Linked DNA regions of Aquabacterium sp. OR-4. The protein of the gene in region 2 interacts with the protein of the main gene of each other region in a pairwise test. Links are inferred from orthologs where the notes say so. Each region holds a gene or a part of one and is shown on either strand. Other genes may lie near its edges. The genes, in order: secD and pheT.

Region 1 (10,114 bases), on a different replicon or contig from region 2:
GGCCAGCGTGCCCGAGGCCCGCGGTGCGTCGGCATCGGGGGCCTGCAGCGGCTGGCCCAGCGCGGCCTCGAGGGCCTCGCGCGGCAGCGCGCCGGGGCGCAGCAGCACCGGGTGGCCGCGGCTCACATCGACGATGGCCGATTCGATGCCGACATCGCAATCGCCACCGTCCAGCACCAGCAGCTCGGGCCCGAACTCGCTGGCCACATGCGCCGCGCAGGTCGGGCTGACCCGGCCGAACCGGTTGGCGCTGGGCGCCGAGACGCCGGGCACGCCGCGCGCCGCGGCGGCCCGCAGCAGCGCCTGGGCCACCGGGTGCGAGGGGCAGCGCAGGCCGATGCTGGCCTGCCCGCCCGCCGAGGCCGCGGCCACGCCGTCGCGGCGCGGCACGATCACGGTCACCGGCCCGGGCCAGAAGGCCGCCATCAGGCGCCGGGCCGCGGGCGGCAGCGCATCGGCAGCGAAAAACGCCGCGGCGGCGGCGTCGGCCACGTGCACGATCAGCGGATGGTCGGCCGGCCGGCCCTTGGCGGCAAAGATGCGCGCCACGGCGGCATCGTCGTCGGCGCGTGCGCCCAGGCCGTACACCGTCTCGGTGGGCAGGCCCACCAGCGCCCCGGCGGCCAGGCGCTCGGCGGCGGCGGCCAGGGCCGCGGGATCGTCGCCGCGCAGGATGCTCATCGCCGGAGGTTTGATGGAGACGTGGCGCGGCGCCGCGCGCTCAGAACGCCGGCAGGCCCAGCAGCGCCGCGGCCTGCGAGGCCACCGTGCGGGCCATGGCGGCGGTGTCGGCCGTGACGGTGAGGTGGCCCATCTTGCGGCCCGGGCGGGCGCTGGCCTTGCCGTACAGGTGCAGGTGCACGCCGGGCAGTGCCAGCACCTGGGCCCACGGCGGTGTGGCTTCGGCCGCATCGGCGCCCTGCGGAAACCACAGGTCGCCCAGCAGGTTGAGCATCACCGCCGGCGAATGCTGGCGCGGCGCCACCAGCGGCAGGCCGGTGAGCGTGCGCACCTGCAGCTCGAACTGGCTCACGTCGCTGCCGTCCACCGACCAATGGCCCGAGTTGTGCGGACGCGGCGCCATCTCGTTGGCCACCAGCGAGACCCAGGTGCCGTCGGGGCCTGGCAGCGGGTCTTTCAGCACGAAGAACTCGACGCACAGCACGCCCACATAGCCCAGCGCCCGGGCCAGCGCGGCGGCGCAGTCGCTGGCCTGCTGCTGCAGCGCCGGCGCGACATCGGGTGCCGGCACCTGGGTCACGGCCAGGATGCCGTCGCGGTGCAGGTTCTGCTGCACCGGCAGCTGCACCACGTCGTCAAAGGCATTGCGCGCCACCACCACGCTGAGCTCCAGTGCCAGCGGCAGCATGGCCTCGAGCACGCAGGGCACCTGCCGCAGCTGGGCCCAGGCGGCGGCCAGCGCGGCGCGGTCGGCCACGCGCACCTGGCCCTTGCCGTCGTAGCCCAGGCGGGCGGTCTTCAGGATGCCGGGCAGCAGGCTGTCGGGCACGGCGGCCAGTTCGGCCTCGGTCTCGATGCGGGCATGCGGCGCGCACGGCACGCCGGCGCGGCGGAACAGCGCCTTTTCTTCGGCGCGGTCCTGGCAGATGGCCACGGCCTCGGCCGCCGGCGCCACCGGCCGGTGCGCACCCAGCGTCACCAGCGCGGCGGCGGGCACGTTCTCGAACTCGGTGGTGATCGCGGCGCTGCGCTGCATCAGCTGCGCCAGGCCCTGCTCGTCGAGGTAGCCGGTGTCGATGTGGTAGTGGGCCACCAGGCCGGCCGGCGAGGCCGGATCGGCATCGAGCACGGCGGTGAAATAGCCCATCGCCTGCGCCGCCTGCACGAACATGCGGCCCAGCTGGCCGCCGCCCATCACGCCCAGCGTGGCGCCCGGAAGAATCGTCTTGCCGCTCATTTGAGTTCTGCCGTCATGGCCTGGGCAGCGGCCGTCTGCGCCGCGCGGAAGGCCTCGAGCCGGCCGCGCAGCGCGGCATCGCCGGTGGCCAGCATGGCCACCGCAAACAGGGCCGCGTTCGCCGCGCCCGCCGCGCCGATGGCGAAGGTGGCCACCGGAATGCCCTTGGGCATCTGCACGATGGAGTGCAGCGAATCCACCCCCGACAGCGCCCGGCTCTGCACCGGCACGCCCAGCACCGGCACGGTGGTCTTGGCCGCCAGCATGCCCGGCAAGTGGGCCGCGCCACCGGCGCCGGCGATGATGGCGCGCAGCCCGCGACCGGCAGCGGCCTCGGCGTAGGCAAACATCTCGTCGGGCATGCGGTGGGCCGAGACCACGCGGCATTCATGCGGCACGCCGAAGTCGGCGAGAATCCGGGCCGCCTCGCGCATCGTCTCCCAGTCGCTGGACGATCCCATCAGCACGCCGATCACGGCGCTGGGGTTGTGGTGCTCAACTGACAAGGGGTTCTCCGCAAGCGACGGCAAAACATTGAATTGTAGGCGGCCGCCCGCATCTGCCCGTGCCACGCGACTGTCAAAACCCCTGCAGGCCCAGCCCACCATGAGCGACATCACGATCCAGAATTTCGAAACCGAGCTGATCCAGGCCTCGATGCAGCAGCCGGTGCTGCTCGACATCTGGGCGCCCTGGTGCCAGCCCTGCCGCACGCTGGGGCCCATCCTCGAGAAGCTGGAAACCGCCTACGAGGGCCGCTTCACGCTGGCCAAGCTCAACAGCGACGACCAGCCCGAGATCGCCAGCCAGCTGAGCCAGGCCTTCGGCGTGCGCTCGATCCCGTTTTGCGTGCTGTTTGCCAATGGCCAGCCGGTGGACGGCTTTGTAGGCGCGCTGCCCGAGGCGCAGATCCGCGAGTTTCTCGACCGCCATGTGCCCAGCGCCGACGAGGTCGAGGCCGAGGTCGAGACCGCCGAGGCCGAAGCCCTGGAGGCCGAGGGCGACCTGCCGGCCGCGCTGGCCAAGCTGCAGCAGGCCGTGGCGGCGGACCCGGCCAACGACAGCGCGCGCTTCGACTACGTGAAGCTGCTGATCGAGACAGGCGATCTGGTGCTGGCGCGCCAGGCCTTCGAGCCGGTGGTCTCGAAGCTGCAGTTCGAGCCGCGCCTGGCCGCCCTGGGCCTGTGGCTGAGCGCCTGCGAGAAGGCGCCCGTGGCGCGCAGCCCGCAGGCCCTGGCCGCGGCCATCGAGGCCAACCGCCGCGACTTCGACGCCCGCTACGAGCTGGCCCAGCTGCTGATGGCGGTGGGCCGCTTCACCGACGCGATGGACGCGCTGCTCGAGATCATCATGCGCGACAAGGCCTGGCACGACGAGCTGGCGCGCAAGACCTATGTGGCCATCCTCGAGCTGATGACCAAGCCGGTGCCCAAGGCCGCGCCGGGGCAGGACGCCGCCAAGGCCAAGGGCACGCTCGAGCTCACCGGCAAGGCGGCGGTGACGCCGTCCGACCCGGTGATCGACCAGTACCGTCGCAAGCTCAGCATGGCGCTGTTCTGAACGCCATGCGCCCGTGCGCCCGGCCGGGTGCCGGGCGCCGCCGCAGCGCCCCTCGCATCGGGCGTCACCGCGCGCACCTAAAATGGGCGGTTTGCCCGCATCCCAAGGCGTTGCCTCCAGGCAGCGCACGACCTGACCTTCAGTAGGAACCTCTCACATGTTCATTTCCAACGCATTCGCCCAGACCGCCCCGGCCGCCGGTGTTGGTGACGGCGGCACCATGCAGCTGGTCATCATGGTCGGCATGTTCGCCGTGCTGTACTTCGTGATGATCCGCCCGCAGATGAAGCGCCAGAAGGAGCACCGCGCCATGATCGAGGCGCTGGCCAAGGGCGACGAGGTGGTCACCTCGGGCGGTCTGGTGGGCCGCGTGACCAAGCTCGACGACAACCACCTGCGCCTTGAAGTCGCCAGCGGCGTCGAGCTGCAGCTGCAGCGCAGCGCCGTGGTGCAGGTGCTGCCCAAGGGCACCTACGGCAAGTAAGCCCCAGCGGCTTGTGAGGCACGGCCGCCGGTGCCCCCCGCACCACGGCCGCCAGATGCACCCCGCCCGCGGGGTGAACCGCCCGGCGCCGCAGCCACCTGCCCAGCAGGGCCTGCCACCGGGTCGAGGATCGCGACGATGAACCGTTACCCCTGGTGGAAATACGCCCTGCTGGCCCTGACGCTGGTGATCGGGCTGGTCTACACGCTGCCCAACTTCTTCGGCGAGGCGCCGGCCGTGCAGGTGTCTTCGGCCAAGGCCACGCTGAAGGTCGAGGCGGCGCTGGTGCCGCGCATCGAGCAGGCGATCAAGACCGCCGGGCTGACGGCCGACTTCGTGCAGCTGGAAGGCACCTCGGTCAAGGCGCGCTTTGGCAGCACCGACGACCAGATCAAGGCCAAGGACGCGATCGCCAAGGCGCTGAACCCCGATGCCGCCGACCCCGGCTACATCGTCGCGCTCAACCTGCTGAGCCGCACGCCCACCTGGCTGAGCCGCCTGCACGCGATGCCCATGTTCCTGGGCCTTGACCTGCGCGGCGGCGTGCACTTCCTGATGCAGGTGGACATGAAGGCCGCGCTGCTGAAGAAGGCCGACAGCGTGGTGGGCGACGCCCGCACGCTGCTGCGCGACAAGAACGTGCGCCATGCCGGCATCGCCCGCGACGGCCAGACGGTGACGGTGCGCCTGCGCGACGCGGCCACCGCCCAGCAGGCGGCCAATGTGCTGTCCGACCAGCTGCCCGACTGGCAGTGGACGCCGGCCCCCGACGGCAGCGACGTCAAGCTCACCGGCGCGCTCAAGCCCCCGGCCGCCAAGGCGGTGCAGGACGCGGCCATCAAGCAGAACATCACCACGCTGCACAACCGCATCAACGAGCTGGGCACCAACGAGCCGGTGATCCAGCAGCAGGGCGCCGACCGCGTGGTGGTGCAGCTGCCCGGCGTGCAGGACACGGCCCGCGCCAAGGACATCATCGGCCGCACCGCCACGCTGGAGGTGCGCATGGTCAACAGCAGCACCGAGGCGCTGGATGCGCTGCGCGGCGCCGGCCCGGTGCCCTTTGGCAGCGAGCGCTACCTCGAGCGTGACGGCACGCCGATCATCGTCTTCCGCCAGGTCGTGCTGACCGGCGAGAACCTCACCGACGCCCAGTCGGGCTTCGACTCGGGCACCAGCGGCGAGCCGGCCGTGCACCTGACGCTCGATGCCAAGGGCGCGCGCATCTTCCGCGATGTCACGCGCGACAACATCGGCAAGCGCATGGCCATCCTGCTGTTCGAGAAGGGCAAGGGCGAGGTCGTCACCGCGCCGGTGATCCGCAGCGAGATCGGCGGCGGCCGCGTGCAGATCTCGGGCCGCATGACCACCCAGGAAGCCAGCGACACCGCGCTGCTGCTGCGCGCCGGCTCGCTGGCCGCGCCGATGGAGATCATCGAAGAGCGCACCATCGGCCCGACGCTGGGCGCCGAGAACATCCAGATGGGCTTTGCCAGCGTGGCCTACGGCTTCGCCGCCATCGCGGTGTTCATGTGCGGCTACTACCTGCTGTTCGGCGTGATCAGCACGCTGGCGCTCGGCTTCAACCTGCTGCTGCTGGTGGCCGTGCTGTCGATGCTGCAGGCCACGCTCACGCTGCCGGGCATCGCCGCCATCGCCCTGACGCTGGGCATGGCCATCGACGCCAACGTGCTGATCAACGAGCGCGTGCGCGAGGAGCTGCGCAACGGCGCCTCGCCCCAGGCGGCCATCCATGCCGGCTACGAACGCGCGTTCGCCACCATCCTCGACAGCAACATCACCACGCTGATCGCCGGCCTGGCGCTGCTGGCCTTCGGTTCGGGCTTCGTGCGCGGCTTTGCCGTGGTGCACTGCCTGGGCATCCTGACCAGCATGTTCTCGGCAGTGATGTTCTCGCGCGGCCTGGTCAACCTCTGGTACGGCCGCCAGAAGAAGCTCAAGAGCGTGTCGATCGGCCAGGTGTGGCGCCCGGCCGCGGTGGCCGGCTCCGCCTTGACGCCCGACAACACCGACGCCGACCCGGCCCCCAAGGCCTGAGCGCGACAGGAGCACGACCATGGAATTTTTCCGCATCCGCCGCGACATCCCGTTCATGCGGCATGCGCTGGTGTTCAACATCATCAGCTTCGTCACCTTTGCCGCGGCGGTGTTCTTCCTGCTCACCCGCGGCCTGCACCTGTCGATCGAGTTCAAGGGCGGCACGGTGCTGGAGGTCGAGTACACCCAGGCCGCCAACCTCGAGAAGGTGCGCAGCACCGTCGAGGCGCTCAAGCTCGGCGAGGTACAGGTGCAGAACTTCGGCACCTCGCACGATGTGCTGGTGCGCATGCCGGTCAGCGGCGAGGCCAAGGCCGGCGAGCAGGCCGCCACCGCCACGCGGGCCTTCGAGGCCCTGTGCAAGGCCGAAGGCGGCAGCGTGGGCACCAAGGCCTACACCACGGCCCAGGGCGAGCAGGTCAGCCGGCCCTCGTGTGCCGTGGCCGCCGGCACCGAGCCGCTGAAGCTCTCGCGCACCGAATTCGTCGGCCCGGCCGTGGGCTCGGAACTGGCCACTGACGGCGCCATGGCGCTGGCCGTGGTGGTGATCGGCATCATGGTCTACCTGGCCATCCGCTTCGAATGGAAGTTCGCGGTGGCGGCGATCATCGCCAACCTGCACGACGTGATCATCATCCTGGGCTTCTTCGCCTACTTCCAGTGGGAGTTCTCGCTGGCCGTGCTGGCGGCGGTGCTGGCGGTGCTGGGCTACTCGGTCAACGAGTCGGTGGTCATCTTCGACCGCATCCGCGAAGCCTTCCGCAAGTACCGCAAGCTCAACACCGCGCAGGTCATCGACCACGCCATCACCAGCACCATCAGCCGCACCGTCATCACCCACGGCTCGACCCAGCTGATGGTGTTGTCGATGCTGCTGTTCGGCGGCCCGACGCTGCACTACTTTGCCGTGGCCCTGACCATCGGCATCCTGTTCGGCATCTACTCGTCGGTGTTCGTGGCCGCGGCCATCGCGATGTGGCTGGGCGTCAAGCGGGAAGACCTCATCAGCAAGGGAGGGGGCGCCGGTACAAAGGAACACGATCCCAACGACCCGAATGCAGGGGCGGTGGTCTAGTCCTGGTATAGAGTAAGGCGTCATTTCTGAGTCTCCCGAAGTCCTGCCTTCCACCATGGCGACCGCTGCCGACAACGCCCAGATCGCCAGCCTGGCACGGCGCCGCTACGTGGAAGAACTGCTCAAGGGCCTGCCGGCCCTCGTGACAGCGGTTTCGAGCGGCGCGCGCGAACTGCTCGACAAACCGGCCGAGTACGCCGTGGGCCAGCGCAGGCGCGATCTGGTGCAGGGCCTGATCAAGTGCTCGGGCGCCTGGCACGCGGCCATGGCCAGCGGCCTGCGCCACGTGCTGCAACATGGCGTCACGGCCTCGGTGCCTTCCGATGCGCCGCTGGGCGGCCGCGGCGGCGGCCTGTCGCTGGTGGACGACGACACCATCGAGCGCGAGATCCTCACCTCGCGCCTGGCGCTGGCGGTGATGGATCGCGCCTCCTGGGAGTTCACCGACCTGCGCTCGCGCGTTGCCTACCTTGAGCGCCGCGGCGAGCTCGACACCCACGACATGCTGCGCGCCCACATCTTGGCGCGCGTGGCGCTCGACGCCTGGCGCCAGTCGGGGCTGCTGGCCGGTGACTGGCGCGAGGCCCAGCCGCTGCTGCACGACGAGTTCTCGGCCCTGGCCCAGGAGGCCTACCACGAGACCAACCGCTGGCTGGTGAGCCAGCGCGTGATGGCCGATGTCGACCTGCGCCCGCTGATCCGCCGCACCCGCGACAGCAATGGCGGCGGCGGTGGTGGCGGCGGCAGCGGTTTCGGTGCCCAGGGCCAGGCGCCGCGCAGCACCTCGGGGGTGCCCAGCACCTCCAGCGGCCATGGCGGCATGGCCCACGCCCACGCCAGTGGCGCCGGCGGCTACTACGGCAGCGCGCACTCGGGCTACCCAAGCCACGCCGGCCATGCCGACGCCGGTGCGTACGACGGCGGCTGGGAGTCTGCCGGCGAGCGCGACAGCCGCCGCAACGCCCGCTACGCCGACCCGTCGCACGGCCCGTCCGACGACCGGCAGGTGGGCGAAGAAACCCGCATGATGACCCGCGCCGCGCCGCTGGCGCGCGGCAGCGACCATGCCGAGGCGGTGATGAGCCGGCTCAACCGGCTGGTGGGCCGCCACCTGCCTGGCTTCTCCGACACGGTGCAGGCGCGGCCGGTGTCCGACACCCTGGCCGTGGCCATCCAGAACGCGCAGCAGAACCTGCGCCGCCGCTTTGTGGCCACGCCGCCCAGCGGCGCCGCCGGGCTGGCCGGCCGGCGCAGCGGCAGTGGCGCACCAGGCGGGGCCATGGCGCCCACCGGGCCGATGCTGCTCGACGAGCTCGACAAGGGCAAGCAGGCACTCAAGCAGGCCGCCTCCAGCCCCACCGAGCGGGCCACCATCGAAATCGTGGCGATGATGTTCCAGAGCATCCTCACCGAAGACCGCATCCCCGCGGCCATGCGCGTGTGGTTTGCCCGGCTGCAGATGCCGGTGCTGCGCGTGGCCATCAGCGAGCCCGACTTCTTCGCCACGCTGGACCACCCGGCGCGCCGGCTGATCGACCGCATGGGCGCCTGCGTGATGGGGCTCGATTCGGCCAGCGGCGCGGTCGGCGACGCGCTCGAGAAAGAGATCAAGCGCGTGGTGCAGGTGGTCGAAGCCTATCCCGACACCGGCCGGCGCGTGTTCCAGACCGTGCTGGTCGAGTTCGAGAAGTTCCTCGAGCACTATTTCAAGAACGAGAACGAGGCCACCCGCCGCGGCGTCTCGCTGGCCCAGCAGGTCGAGCAGCGCGAAACCCTGGCCATCCAGTACACCATCGAGCTGCGCCGCATGCTCAACGAGGTACCGGTGCAGGAGGGCGTGCGCCAGTTCCTGTTCCAGGTGTGGGCCGACGTGCTGGCCACCTCGGCCGTGCGCTACGGCGCGCAAAGCACCGAGACCAAGGCCATGAAGCGCGCCGCCGCCGACCTGATCTGGTCGGCCAGCGCCAAGGTCACGCGCGAAGAGCGCGCCGAGGTCATTCGCCGCCTGCCGCCGCTTCTCAAGCGCCTGCGCGACGGCATGGCCTCGGCCAACATGGCCGCCGAGAAGCAGGACGAGCGCATCAACGCGCTGAACAACGCGCTGGCCGCGGCCTTCACTGCCAAGGCGGCGGTGATTCCCAGCGACCGGCTGCAGGATTTGATGGAGCGGCTCGACTCACTCGAAGAGCTGCTGCCGGCCGCCGAAGACATCGAGATCGACGAGTCGATGGTGCTCGACCTGTCGGGCCACGAGAGCTCCGAGCTCGAGGTGGTGTCCGACGGCGGCACCATGCCCACCGCGCCGATGCTGGCCTGGGCGCGCGAGCTGATGGTGGGCAGCTGGTACACGCTGGATTGGCGTGGCCGCCGCGAGAACGTGCAGCTGGTGTGGCACGGCATGCGCCGCCAGCTGTCGCTGTTCGTCACGCCGGCCGGCCGCTGCCTGATGTTCCAGCAGCAGCGCCTGGCCGCCTATCTGCAGGCCGGCCTGCTGCTGCCTGCGCAAGACGAAGCGCTCACCGTCAAGGCCACACGCAGCGCGCTGGCGCGGCTGGACGCTGATCCGTCGAAGCTGATGAACTAGAAGATCCCGGTGCCGGGTGTCGGCCCGCCGGCCCGGCCCGCGCGCGCAGGCGGTCGTGCACAGGGGTGGTGGCCCGGCGCTTGAAAGCGCCGCAGCGCTCGCAAGCGCCGATCAGTGGATCAGGCGCTCTTCGGGTGCGACGAACAGCTCGTCCAGGATCAGCGCGTCGGGCTCTTCACCCAGGCTCCAGAAGACCATCAGCACGATGACCTTCAGGTCTTCGAGTGCCAGCGGCGACTCACCCACCGCGGTGGCACGGTCGATGACCATTTCGCGCATCGAGGGCGGCAGCACGCCGGCCGATTCGAGAAAGCTCACGAAAGCCACGGAATCGGGGCCCAGGCGATCCACCTCGGCCGGCGAGTACACGCGCATGCTGGCCTCGGACTGCTCGCCGGTATAGGTTTGCGCCACTTCGGCCAGGCCGTCCAGCCA
Region 2 (10,197 bases):
CCTTCGGCCGCTACTGGGGCGCCACCGAGTACATCCCCTGCCTGCACTTCGAGGCCTGTTACTACCAGCCGCTGGCCTGGTGCCTGGCCAACGGCTACACGCGCTTCGAGGGCGGCGCGCAGGGCGAGCACAAGATGGCGCGCGGCCTGATGCCGGCGCCCACGCGCTCGGCGCACTGGCTGGCGCACCCCGAGTTCAACCGTGCGGTGGCCGACTACCTGGCGCAGGAGGGCGAAGGCATCGCCGCCTACATCGACGAACTGCACGAACACAGCCCGTTCCGCCACCCTGGCGCTTGATGCAGGGCAAGCACCGAGGCCTTGGGCGCCGGGGCGGCCGCTGGCCGGGCCTATGCTCGGACAAACCCTGATCAGGCGCCCCGCGCGCCTTGCCGCGTTCATGGACAAGCATTACCTCACCCCGCTGTTCTCGCCCGAATCCATCGTGGTGTTTGCCGGCGATCCCGACCAGCCGGCACAGCAGACCGCCCACGCCCGTGCCCTGCTGGCTGAACTGCAAAGCCACGGCTTCAGCGGGCCGATCACCTTTCTCGACATCTCGATGACCGGCACGCTGGCCGATCTGGCGCACTCGCGTGCCGATCTGGCGCTGATCGCGCTGCCGGCCGATCAGGTGGCCGCCGCGCTGGAGGTGACCGGCCGCATCCGCTGCCGCGCGGCCCTGGTGCTGGGCGCCGGCATGTCGGCCACGCAGTGCAGCGACCTGCTGGCCATTGCCAAGCGCCATGGCGTGCACCTGCTGGGGCCCAACAGCCTGGGCTTTCAGCGCCCGCACCTGAAGCTCAACGCCGCGGCGGCCGGGCCGCTGGCCACGCCGGGGCCGCTGGCGCTGGTGTCGCAGTCGGGCGCGCTCACCTCGTCGATCATCGACTGGGCCGGCCGCAACGGCGTGGGCTTCTCGGCCGTGGTGTCGCTGGGCCCGAACACCGCGGTCGACCTGCCGCAGGTGCTCGACTTTCTGGCCAACGACGCCAGCACGCAGAGCATCCTGGTCTACATGGAAGGCATCCGCCACGCGCGGCGCTTCATGAGCGCGCTGCGCGCCGCGGCCTTCGTCAAGCCGGTGGTGGTGATGAAGGCCGGGCGCAAGCCGGCCGGCTCGCATGCCGCGCTGACCCACTCGGCGGCCATCGTCGGCTCGGACGACGTGTTCGAGTCGGCGCTGCGGCGTGCCGGTGCGGTGCGGGTGCGGGTGTTCACGCAGCTGTTCTCGGCCGCCAAGTGCCTGGCCTCGCGCTACCGCCCGGTAGGCAAGCGCATGGCCATCATCACCAATGGCGGCGGCCCCGGCGTGCTGGCCGCCGACTGGGCCAACGAGATCGGCATCGAGGTGGCGGCCTTCAGCGACGCCACGCGCGTGGGTCTGGCGCCGCTGCTGCCCGACGGGGCCACGCTGCAGTCGCTGGTCGACCTGGGTGAAGACGCCCGCCCCGAGCATTTCAAGGCCGCCGTGCAGGCCTGCGGCAAGGACCGCGGCATCGACGGCGTGCTGGTGATCCTGAGCCCCAAACCCGACAGCGATGCGGCCGCGGTGGCACGGGCCATCGTCGAGGTGTTTCGCCCGGTGGCCAAGCCGGTCCTGGCCTGCTGGATGGGCGACGAGTCGGTGCGCGAGGCACGCGAGGTGCTCAACGCCGCCGCCATCCCCAACTTCCGCACCCCCGAGGCGGCGGTGGACGCCTTCGGCAACATCGCCAGCTTCTACCAGAACCAGCAGCTGCTGCAGCAGACGCCGCCGCCGCTGTCGGCGCTGAACCAGCCCGACACCGAAGGCGCGCGCCTGCTGATCGAGGGCGTGCTGGCCGAGCGCCGCAAGGTGCTCACCGAAATGGAAAGCAAGGCGTTGCTGGCCGCCTTCCACATCCCGGTCACGCGCACGATGCTGGCGCGCAGCGCCAACGAGGCCATGCTGATCGCCAGCCAGCTGGGCTACCCGGTGGCGCTGAAGATCGATTCGCCCGACATCAGCCACAAGAGCGATGTGCAGGGCGTGGCGCTGAACGTGAGCACCGCCACCCAGGTGCGCGACACCTACAACGACATGCTGGCCGCGGTGAAGCGTGCACTGCCCGCGGCCCGCATCAACGGCGTGACCATCCAGCCCATGGCCGCCAAGCGCCGTGGCCGCGAGATCTACATCGGCCTGACCACCGACGACCCCTTCGGCCCGGTGATCACCTTCGGCGCCGGCGGCACCATGATCGAGCTGATCGCCGACCGCGCGATGGAGCTGCCGCCGCTGAACCAGTTTCTGGCGCGGCGGCTGATCGAGCGCTCGCGCGTGGCGGCCATGCTGGGCGAGTGGCGCGGCCACCCGGCGGCCGATCTGGACGCCATCGAGCAGGTGCTGCTGCGGGTGTCGGAGATGGTCTGCCAGCTGCCGCAGCTGCGCGAGATGGACATCAACCCGATCATCGTCGACGAGAGCGGTGCGGTGGCCGTGGATGCCCGCGTGGTGATCGACCATGCCCAGCCCAGCGTGGGCGAGTACACCCACCTGGCCATCCTGCCCTACCCCAGCGCCTACGAGCGCGAGTGGCCGATGAAGGGCGGCGGCCTGTACACCATCCGCCCGGTGCGGCCCGACGACGCCGACATGCTGCAGGCCTTTGTGCGCAGCCTGTCGGAAGAAAGCCGCTACTTCCGCTTTGCCAGCGCCATCCAGGAGCTGCCGGCGCGCATGCTGGCCCGCTACACGCTGATCGACTACGACCGCGAGATGGCCCTGGTGGCCGTGCACCGCAGCCGCGAGGCCGGCGCAGACGGCGAGTTTGTCGAGCGCGAGCAGATCATCGGCGTGTCACGCTACATCACCAACCCCGACCAGACGAGTTGCGAGTTCTCGCTGGTGGTGAGCGACGCCTACAAGGGCCAGGGCCTGGGCTCGCGGCTGATGCTCAGCATCATGGACTTTGCCCGCGCCAAGGGCCTGGCCGAGATCGACGGCCTGGTGCTGGCCAACAACCCCAACATGCTGCGCCTGATGACCAGCCTGGGCTTTGCCACGCGCAGCTTCCCGGAAGACCCGGACTTCAAGCTGGTGAGCAAGGCGCTGTAGCCCAGGCCCCAGCCCGGTGCGCTGCGCCAATGACAACGGGCCCCGCAGGGCCCGTTGATCCTTGTGCCTGGCCGCGCCGCAGCGCGGCACCGGGCAGGCCGTGCTTACTTCTTGCCTTCGACGGCCCAGCGCTTCATGCCTTCGGACACCTCGGCCTTGGCGGCGTCGGTGCCTTCCCAGCCCACCACCTTGACCCACTTGCCCACTTCGAGATCCTTGTAGTGCTCGAAGAAGTGCTGGATGGTCTTCAGGCGCAGCGGGTTCAGGTCTTCAGGCTTCTTCCACTGGCTGTAGACCGACAGGATCTTGTCGATGGGCACGGCCAGCAGCTTGTTGTCGCCGCCCGCCTCGTCGTCCATCTTCAGCATGCCCAGCGGACGGCAGGTGACCACCACGCCCGGGATCAGCGGCACCGGCGTGATCACCAGCACATCGACCGGATCGCCATCGTCGGCCAGCGTGTTGGGGATGTAGCCGTAGTTGCACGGGTAGTGCATCGAGGTGCTCATGAAACGATCGACGAACAGGGCGCCGGATTCATGGTCGACCTCGTACTTGATCGGGTCGCCGTTCATCGGGATCTCGATGATCACGTTGAACTCGTCGGGCGCCTTGGCGCCGGGGGTCACGTTGTGCAGGCTCATGGTGGTGCTCGTTGCGGCAGTGCCGGTGCGGTTTTCGGGGAAACCCCGATTCTACGGATGCCGCATGACCCCGCCCTGACGCCCGCACCACACACCCCGCAACACCCGCCTTGCGTTACCGCAGGAAAACACGGGGTCGGATGGATGACGCTTCCCTTACATTGAATTGGCGACCGCTGCCATGGCCGGTTGAACCGGTGCCAAACAAATCCGCGGCGCAAATCACAGGGCCTGAATCAACGAGGAAGGAGAAACCTTGATTTCCACCATGCAGGCGCTCTACATCGCGCTCTTGTTCGGCGTCATCGCCGTGGCTTATGGCTTCATCCAGCGGGGCTGGATCCTGAAACAGGACGCGGGCAACGCCCGCATGCAGGAAATCGCCGAGGCGATCCAGCAAGGTGCGGCCGCGTACCTTGCGCGGCAGTACCGCACCATCGGCATCGTGGGCCTGGTGCTCGCAGTGCTGATCGGCTGGTTCCTTGACGGCACCACGGCGGCCGGCTTCGTGCTCGGTGCAGTGCTGTCGGGCGCCTGCGGCTTCATCGGCATGAACGTGTCGGTCAAGGCCAATGTGCGCACCGCGCAGGCCGCCACCCGCGGCATCGGCCCGGCGCTGAATGTCGCGTTCAAGGGCGGCGCCATCACCGGCATGCTGGTGGTGGGCCTGGGCCTGCTGGGTGTGGGCGCCTTCTTCCTCTACATCACCGGCAACGGCACGGCGGCCAACGACAAGAGCCTGTCCACCGTGCTCAAGCCGCTGCTGGGCCTGGCCTTCGGCTCGAGCCTGATCTCGATCTTTGCCCGCCTGGGTGGCGGCATCTTCACCAAGGGCGCCGACGTGGGCGCCGATCTGGTGGGCAAGGTCGAGGCCGGCATCCCCGAGGACGACCCGCGCAACCCGGCGGTGATTGCAGACAATGTGGGCGACAACGTGGGCGACTGCGCCGGCATGGCCGCCGACCTGTTCGAGACCTATGCCGTGACCCTGATCGCCACCATGGCGCTCGGCGCGCTGATGGTCACCGCGGCGCCGATGGCCGCGGTGGTCTACCCGCTGCTGCTGGGCGGTGTGTCGATCATCGCCAGCATCGTCGGCTGCAGCGTGGTGAAGGCCAGCCCCGGCATGAAGAACGTGATGCCGGCGCTCTACAAGGGCCTCATCGTCGCCGGCGTGCTGTCGTTCATCGCCTTCATCGGCGTCACCTACCTGGTGATGCCGCCCGACGCCCTGGGCGCCGGCACGCAGATGCGCATGATCGGCTCCTGCGCCGTGGGTCTACTGCTCACCGCCGGCCTGGTGTGGGTGACCGAGTACTACACCGGCACCCAGTACAAGCCGGTGCAGCATGTGGCGCAGGCCAGCACCACCGGCCACGGCACCAACGTGATCGCCGGCCTGGGCGTGAGCATGAAGTCCACCGCCTGGCCGGTGATCATGGTCTGCATGGCCATCGTCGCGTCCTTCCAGCTGGCCGGCCTGTACGGCATCGCCATCGCCGCCACCGCCATGCTCAGCATGGCCGGCATCGTGGTGGCGCTCGACGCCTACGGCCCGATCACCGACAACGCCGGCGGCATTGCCGAGATGGCCGAGCTGCCGGCCAGCGTGCGCGACATCACCGACCCGCTGGACGCCGTGGGCAACACCACCAAGGCAGTCACCAAGGGCTATGCCATCGGCTCGGCCGGCCTGGCCGCCCTGGTGCTGTTTGCCGACTACACCCATGCACTCGAGGCGCGCGGCATGCACGTGTCGTTCGACTTGAGCGACCACATGGTGATCATCGGCCTGTTCATCGGCGGCCTGATCCCCTACCTGTTCGGCGCCATGGCGATGGAGGCGGTGGGCCGCGCCGCCGGCGCCGTGGTGGTGGAGGTGCGCAAGCAGTTCCAGGACGGACAGATCATGGCCGGCAAGCGCAAGCCCAACTACGGCGCGGCGGTCGACATGCTCACCACCGCCGCCATCAAGGAGATGGTGGTGCCCTCGCTGCTGCCGGTGGCAGTGCCCATCCTGGTGGGCATGCTGCTGGGCCCGGCCGCGCTGGGTGGCCTGCTGATGGGCACCATCGTCACCGGCCTGTTCGTGGCCATCTCGATGTGCACCGGCGGCGGCGCCTGGGACAACGCCAAGAAGCTGATCGAAGAAGGCTTCAAGGACGAAGCCGGCGTGCTGCACAAGAAGGGCGGCGATGCGCACAAGTCGGCCGTCACCGGCGACACCGTGGGCGATCCCTACAAGGACACCGCCGGACCGGCCGTCAACCCGCTGATCAAGATCATCAACATCGTGGCCCTGCTGATCGTGCCGCTGCTGCCGATGTCGGCCAGCACCAAGGCCGCCGACAACCACGCCACGGCACCCGCGGCCGTCACCGCACCGGCCGCGGCGTCTGCGGCGTCGGTGCCAGCCTCGGCGGCCTCGCAGTGAGCGCCTGAGCACCGGCGCCATCGCGCATGGCGTGGTGCCCCAGCCAAGCCAGCCCCCGGGCTGGCTTTTTTCATGCCTCGTCCGGGCTGAGAGGATGTCCCCGAAATGAGAGGCTGGCACAGACCGGCGACAACACGGCGCAAAGCCCAAAGCCGCGCCACAGCCGCTGAAAAGCAAAAAGCCTGGTGTCTTGTGGACACCAGGCTCTGCCGTTCTTTGGTCGGGGTGGCGGGATTCGAACTCGCGACCCCTTGCACCCCATGCAAGTGCGCTACCAGGCTGCGCTACACCCCGACGAAGCCTCGCATTATAGACAGAAAATCAGCCGTTCAGACGGCCAGCAACGCACGAATCGACATCAGCTCAGCGCGCAGCTGCGACGGCGCGAGTTCACGCACCTCGGGCAGCGGCATGGCCTCGTCGGCAAACGCATGCACATCGGCGCCGGCGGGCAGGCCGTCAACGCCCAGCACGGCGCCGTCGTCCGGGCCATCGATGTCGTCGAGGCTGGGCGGCAGACCGGTCACACCCACGGCACGCGCGGCCGCGGCCAGTTCGCCGAGCTGGTTGCGCGCGCCGCTTATCGTGAAACCCTGGTCGTAGAGCAGGTCGCGGATGCGGCGGATCAGCAGCACCTCGTGATGCTGGTAGTAGCGCCGGTTGCCGCGCCGCTTCATCGGCTTGAGCTGGGTGAACTCCTGCTCCCAGTAGCGCAGCACATATGGCTTGACGCCGCACAACTCACTGACCTCACCAATGGTGAAGTAGCGCTTGGCGGGAATCGCGGGGAGCGAATTCTCCATATGAATCAAGGCGGTGAGCGAGCGAGCTCAGACTCTACTCGAACTCTTCACCCAGCGGGGTGTCGCCTTGCACGATCGCCTTGAGCTTGTGGCTGGCATGGAACGTCACCACGTTGCGCGCCTTGATCGGGATCGCCTCGCCGGTGCGCGGATTGCGCCCCGGGCGCGGCGCCTTGCGCCGGATGTTGAAGTTGCCAAAGCCGGAGAGCTTGACGTCGCTGCCGTCCACCAGGGTCTGGTGCACGATTTCGAAGAAGGCCTCGACCATGTCCTTCGATTCGCGCTTGTTCAGGCCCAGGCGCTCGAACAGCAGCTCGGCCAGTTCGGCCTTGGTCAGCGTGGGCGTCTCCAACGACGGCAGGATCACGCGGTCGGGCTTCGTGTCCTCGGTATTCATATGGTGTTGTCCTCGGTACGACAGGCGTGTTTTCTGATCGGGCTTCAGGCCCGCAGGCGGGCGCCCACGGCCTGGGTGGCGCGTTCCACCGCTGCGGCCACGGCGGCATCGATGCGCTCATCGGTCAGCGTGGCCTCGGCATCCAGCAGTTCGATGCGCACGGCCATGCTGCGCTCGCCGGCCGCGATGTCGGTCACCGGTTTGGCCGGGCGGTAGACGTCAAACAGCGTGACCGTCTGCACCAGGCCCGACGGATCGGCGCGCAAGGCGCCCAGCAGCGCGTCGTGGCTGGCCTGCTCGCCCACCACCAGGGCCAGGTCGCGCAGCGCCGCCTGATGCCGTGCAATCGGCTGGCCCACCGGCACCACACGCTGCTGCACGGCGTCCAGGCTCAGCTCGAACAGCAGCGGCGCCTGCGGCAGCTCGTAGGCCTGGCGCCACTTGGGATGCAGCTCGCCGATCACGCCGATGGCCTGGCCATCGAGCAGCACGCGCGCGCTGCGGCCCGGGTGCAGCGCCGGATGGCTCGCCGGCTCGAAGCGCACCGGGCCGGGCGCCAGCAAGGCCTCGACATCCCCCTTCAGATCGAAGAAGTCGGCCGCACGCTCGGCCACGCCCCATTGGGTGATCTCGGCCGGCCCGTAGGCCAGGCCCGCCACATGCATCGGCTGGTGCACACCGGCCACCGTGGTGTCGCTGTCGGCCACGCCGGCATCGCGCAGGGCCACACGACCCAGCTCGAACACGCGCACCCGCGGCGCCTTGCGCGCCAGGTTGTGGCGCAATACCTGCACCAGGCTGCCGATCAGGCTGGAGCGCATCACCGCCAGCGGTGCGGCAATCGGGTTGAGCACGCGGATCGGGTCGGCATTGCCGGCCAGCTCATGCTCCCAGCGCGCTTCCACGAAGCTGAAGTTGATCGTCTCCTGGTAGCCCAGCGCGGCCAGACTGTGGCGCACGGCATGGCGGCTGCGCTGCGCCTCGGTGCGCAGGTGCGCTGTCACCGGCGCCAGCGGCGGCGTGGCCGGCAGCGCGTTGTAGCCGATGACGCGGATCACCTCCTCGATCAGGTCTTCCTCGATCGCCAGGTCGAAGCGCCAGCTCGGCGGCGTGACCACCAGGCTGCCCGGCGCCTCGGAAAATTCGAGCCCCAGGCGGCGGAACACGTCGGCGCACTGCGCCTGCGTGACCGGCATGCCGATGACCTTGGCCGCGCGCTCGACGCGCAGCGTGACCGGGGCGCGCGCAGGCAGGCTCAGTGTCTGGTCGTCCATCGGGCCGGCATCGCCGCCGCACACCTGCTGCACCAGGCGCGTGATGTGCTCGATGTGGGCCACCGTCTGCGCCGGATCGACACCCCGCTCGAAGCGGTGACCGGCATCGGTCGAGAAGTTGTAGCGGCGCGAGCGCCCCGCCACCGCCTGCGGCCACCAGAACGCGGCCTCGATGTAGATGTTCTTCGTCTCGTCGCTCACGGCAGTGGCGTCGCCACCCATGATGCCGGCCAGTGACTCGACCGCCTGCGCATCGGCAATCACGCCCACCGTCGTGTCCAGCGTCACGGTGTTGCCGTTCAGCAGCTTCAGCGTCTCGCCCTCGACACCCCAGCGCACCACCAGTTTCTGGTGGATTTTGTCGAGGTCAAAAATATGCGAGGGCCGGCCGTACTCGAACATCACGTAGTTCGAGATGTCGACCAGCGGGCTCACCGGCCGCTGGCCGCAGCGCGCCAGGCGCTCGATCATCCAGGCCGGCGTCTTGGCCTGGGTGTTGACGCCGCGCACGATGCGGCCCGAGAAGCGGCCACACAGATCGGGCGCCTGCACCTGCACCGGCAGCACGTCGGCGTGGGCCACTGCCGCTGGCGCAAATTCGGGTGTGCGCAGCGGCGCGCCGGTGAGGGCCGCCAACTCGCGCGCGATGCCATACACCGACAGGCCGTGCGCCAGATTGGGCGTGAGCTTGAGCGTGAACACCGTGTCGTCGAGCTTCAGGTGGCCGCGGATGTCGGCGCCCAGCGGCGCATCGGCGGCCAGCTCCAGCAGGCCGCCGTGGTCGTCGCTCAGCTTGAGTTCACGCGCCGAGCACAGCATGCCGGCGCTTTCCACGCCGCGCAGCTTGCCCAGCTTGATGGCGAACGGCGCGCCGCCGTCCTCGGTGGGCGGCAGCTCGGCACCCACCAGCGCCAGTGGCACCTTGATGCCCACGCGGGCGTTCGGCGCGCCGCAGACGATCTGCAGCGGCCCGTCCTTGCTGTGCACACCGGCATCCACCCGGCACACGCGCAGGCGGTCGGCATTGGGGTGCTGATCGGCCTCGACGATCTCGGCCACCACCACGCCCGTGAACGGTGGCGCCACCGGGCGCATGTCTTCCACTTCCATGCCCGACATGGTGAGCAGCTCGGCCAGCTGCGCGGTATCGAGCGGGGGGTTGCAGAACTCGCGCAACCAGGATTCAGGAAACTGCATCGTGCAACTCGCGAAAATTCGTTCGGTTCAAGGCGACGGCGGGGCCGTTCAGCGGAACTGGCTCAGAAAGCGCAGGTCGCCGTCGTAGAACTGGCGCAGGTCGTTCACGCCGTAACGCAGCATGGTCAGCCGGTCAGGGCCCAGACCGAAGGCGAAGCCGATCCACTGCTCGGCATCCAGGCCGAAGTTGCGCACCACGTTCGGATGCACCTGGCCGCAACCGCCCACCTCGAGCCACTTGCCCTTGAGCGGCCCGGACTCGAAGGCGATGTCGACCTCGGCCGAAGGCTCGGTGAACGGAAAGAACGACGGCCGAAAGCGCAGCACCAGGTCGTCGCTCTCGAAGAAGCGGCGGAAAAAGTCGGTCAAC

Evidence for each region.
Region 1: the proteins of pheT (region 2) and secD interact in binary tests that used the Escherichia coli proteins (3 or more experiments, as listed by UniProt). The link is inferred for Aquabacterium sp. OR-4 from one-to-one orthologs.

The regions. Positions count from the first base shown.
Region 1 is NZ_JAOCQD020000002.1:1,728,673-1,738,786, forward strand. The notes cover bases 3,561-6,560. They hold secD (protein translocase subunit SecD), read left to right. Parts: upstream 3,561-4,100; coding sequence 4,101-6,020; downstream 6,021-6,560. Other genes in these bases: yajC (preprotein translocase subunit YajC), read left to right, coding at 3,636-3,962; secF (protein translocase subunit SecF), read left to right, coding at 6,040-6,560. In the rest of the region: N4G63_RS19785 (L-threonylcarbamoyladenylate synthase), read right to left, coding at 1-681; N4G63_RS19790 (5-(carboxyamino)imidazole ribonucleotide synthase), read right to left, coding at 722-1,918; purE (5-(carboxyamino)imidazole ribonucleotide mutase), read right to left, coding at 1,915-2,379; N4G63_RS19800 (tetratricopeptide repeat protein), read left to right, coding at 2,525-3,478; more of secF, read left to right, coding at 6,561-7,095; N4G63_RS19820 (DUF1631 family protein), read left to right, coding at 7,151-9,679; N4G63_RS19825 (Smg family protein), read right to left, coding at 9,791-10,114. UniProt on the Escherichia coli protein: Part of the Sec protein translocase complex. Interacts with the SecYEG preprotein conducting channel. SecDF uses the proton motive force (PMF) to complete protein translocation after the ATP-dependent function of SecA.
Region 2 is NZ_JAOCQD020000001.1:2,001,060-2,011,256, forward strand. Bases 7,115-10,197 are described here. They hold pheT (phenylalanine--tRNA ligase subunit beta), read right to left. Parts: upstream 9,828-10,197; coding sequence 7,401-9,827; downstream 7,115-7,400. Other genes in these bases: N4G63_RS08725 (integration host factor subunit alpha), read right to left, coding at 7,115-7,356; pheS (phenylalanine--tRNA ligase subunit alpha), read right to left, coding at 9,876-10,197. Outside these bases: N4G63_RS08695 (GNAT family N-acetyltransferase), read left to right, coding at 1-299; N4G63_RS08700 (bifunctional acetate--CoA ligase family protein/GNAT family N-acetyltransferase), read left to right, coding at 400-3,078; ppa (inorganic diphosphatase), read right to left, coding at 3,183-3,722; N4G63_RS08710 (sodium-translocating pyrophosphatase), read left to right, coding at 3,982-6,156; N4G63_RS08720 (MerR family transcriptional regulator), read right to left, coding at 6,486-6,959; more of N4G63_RS08725, read right to left, coding at 6,994-7,114.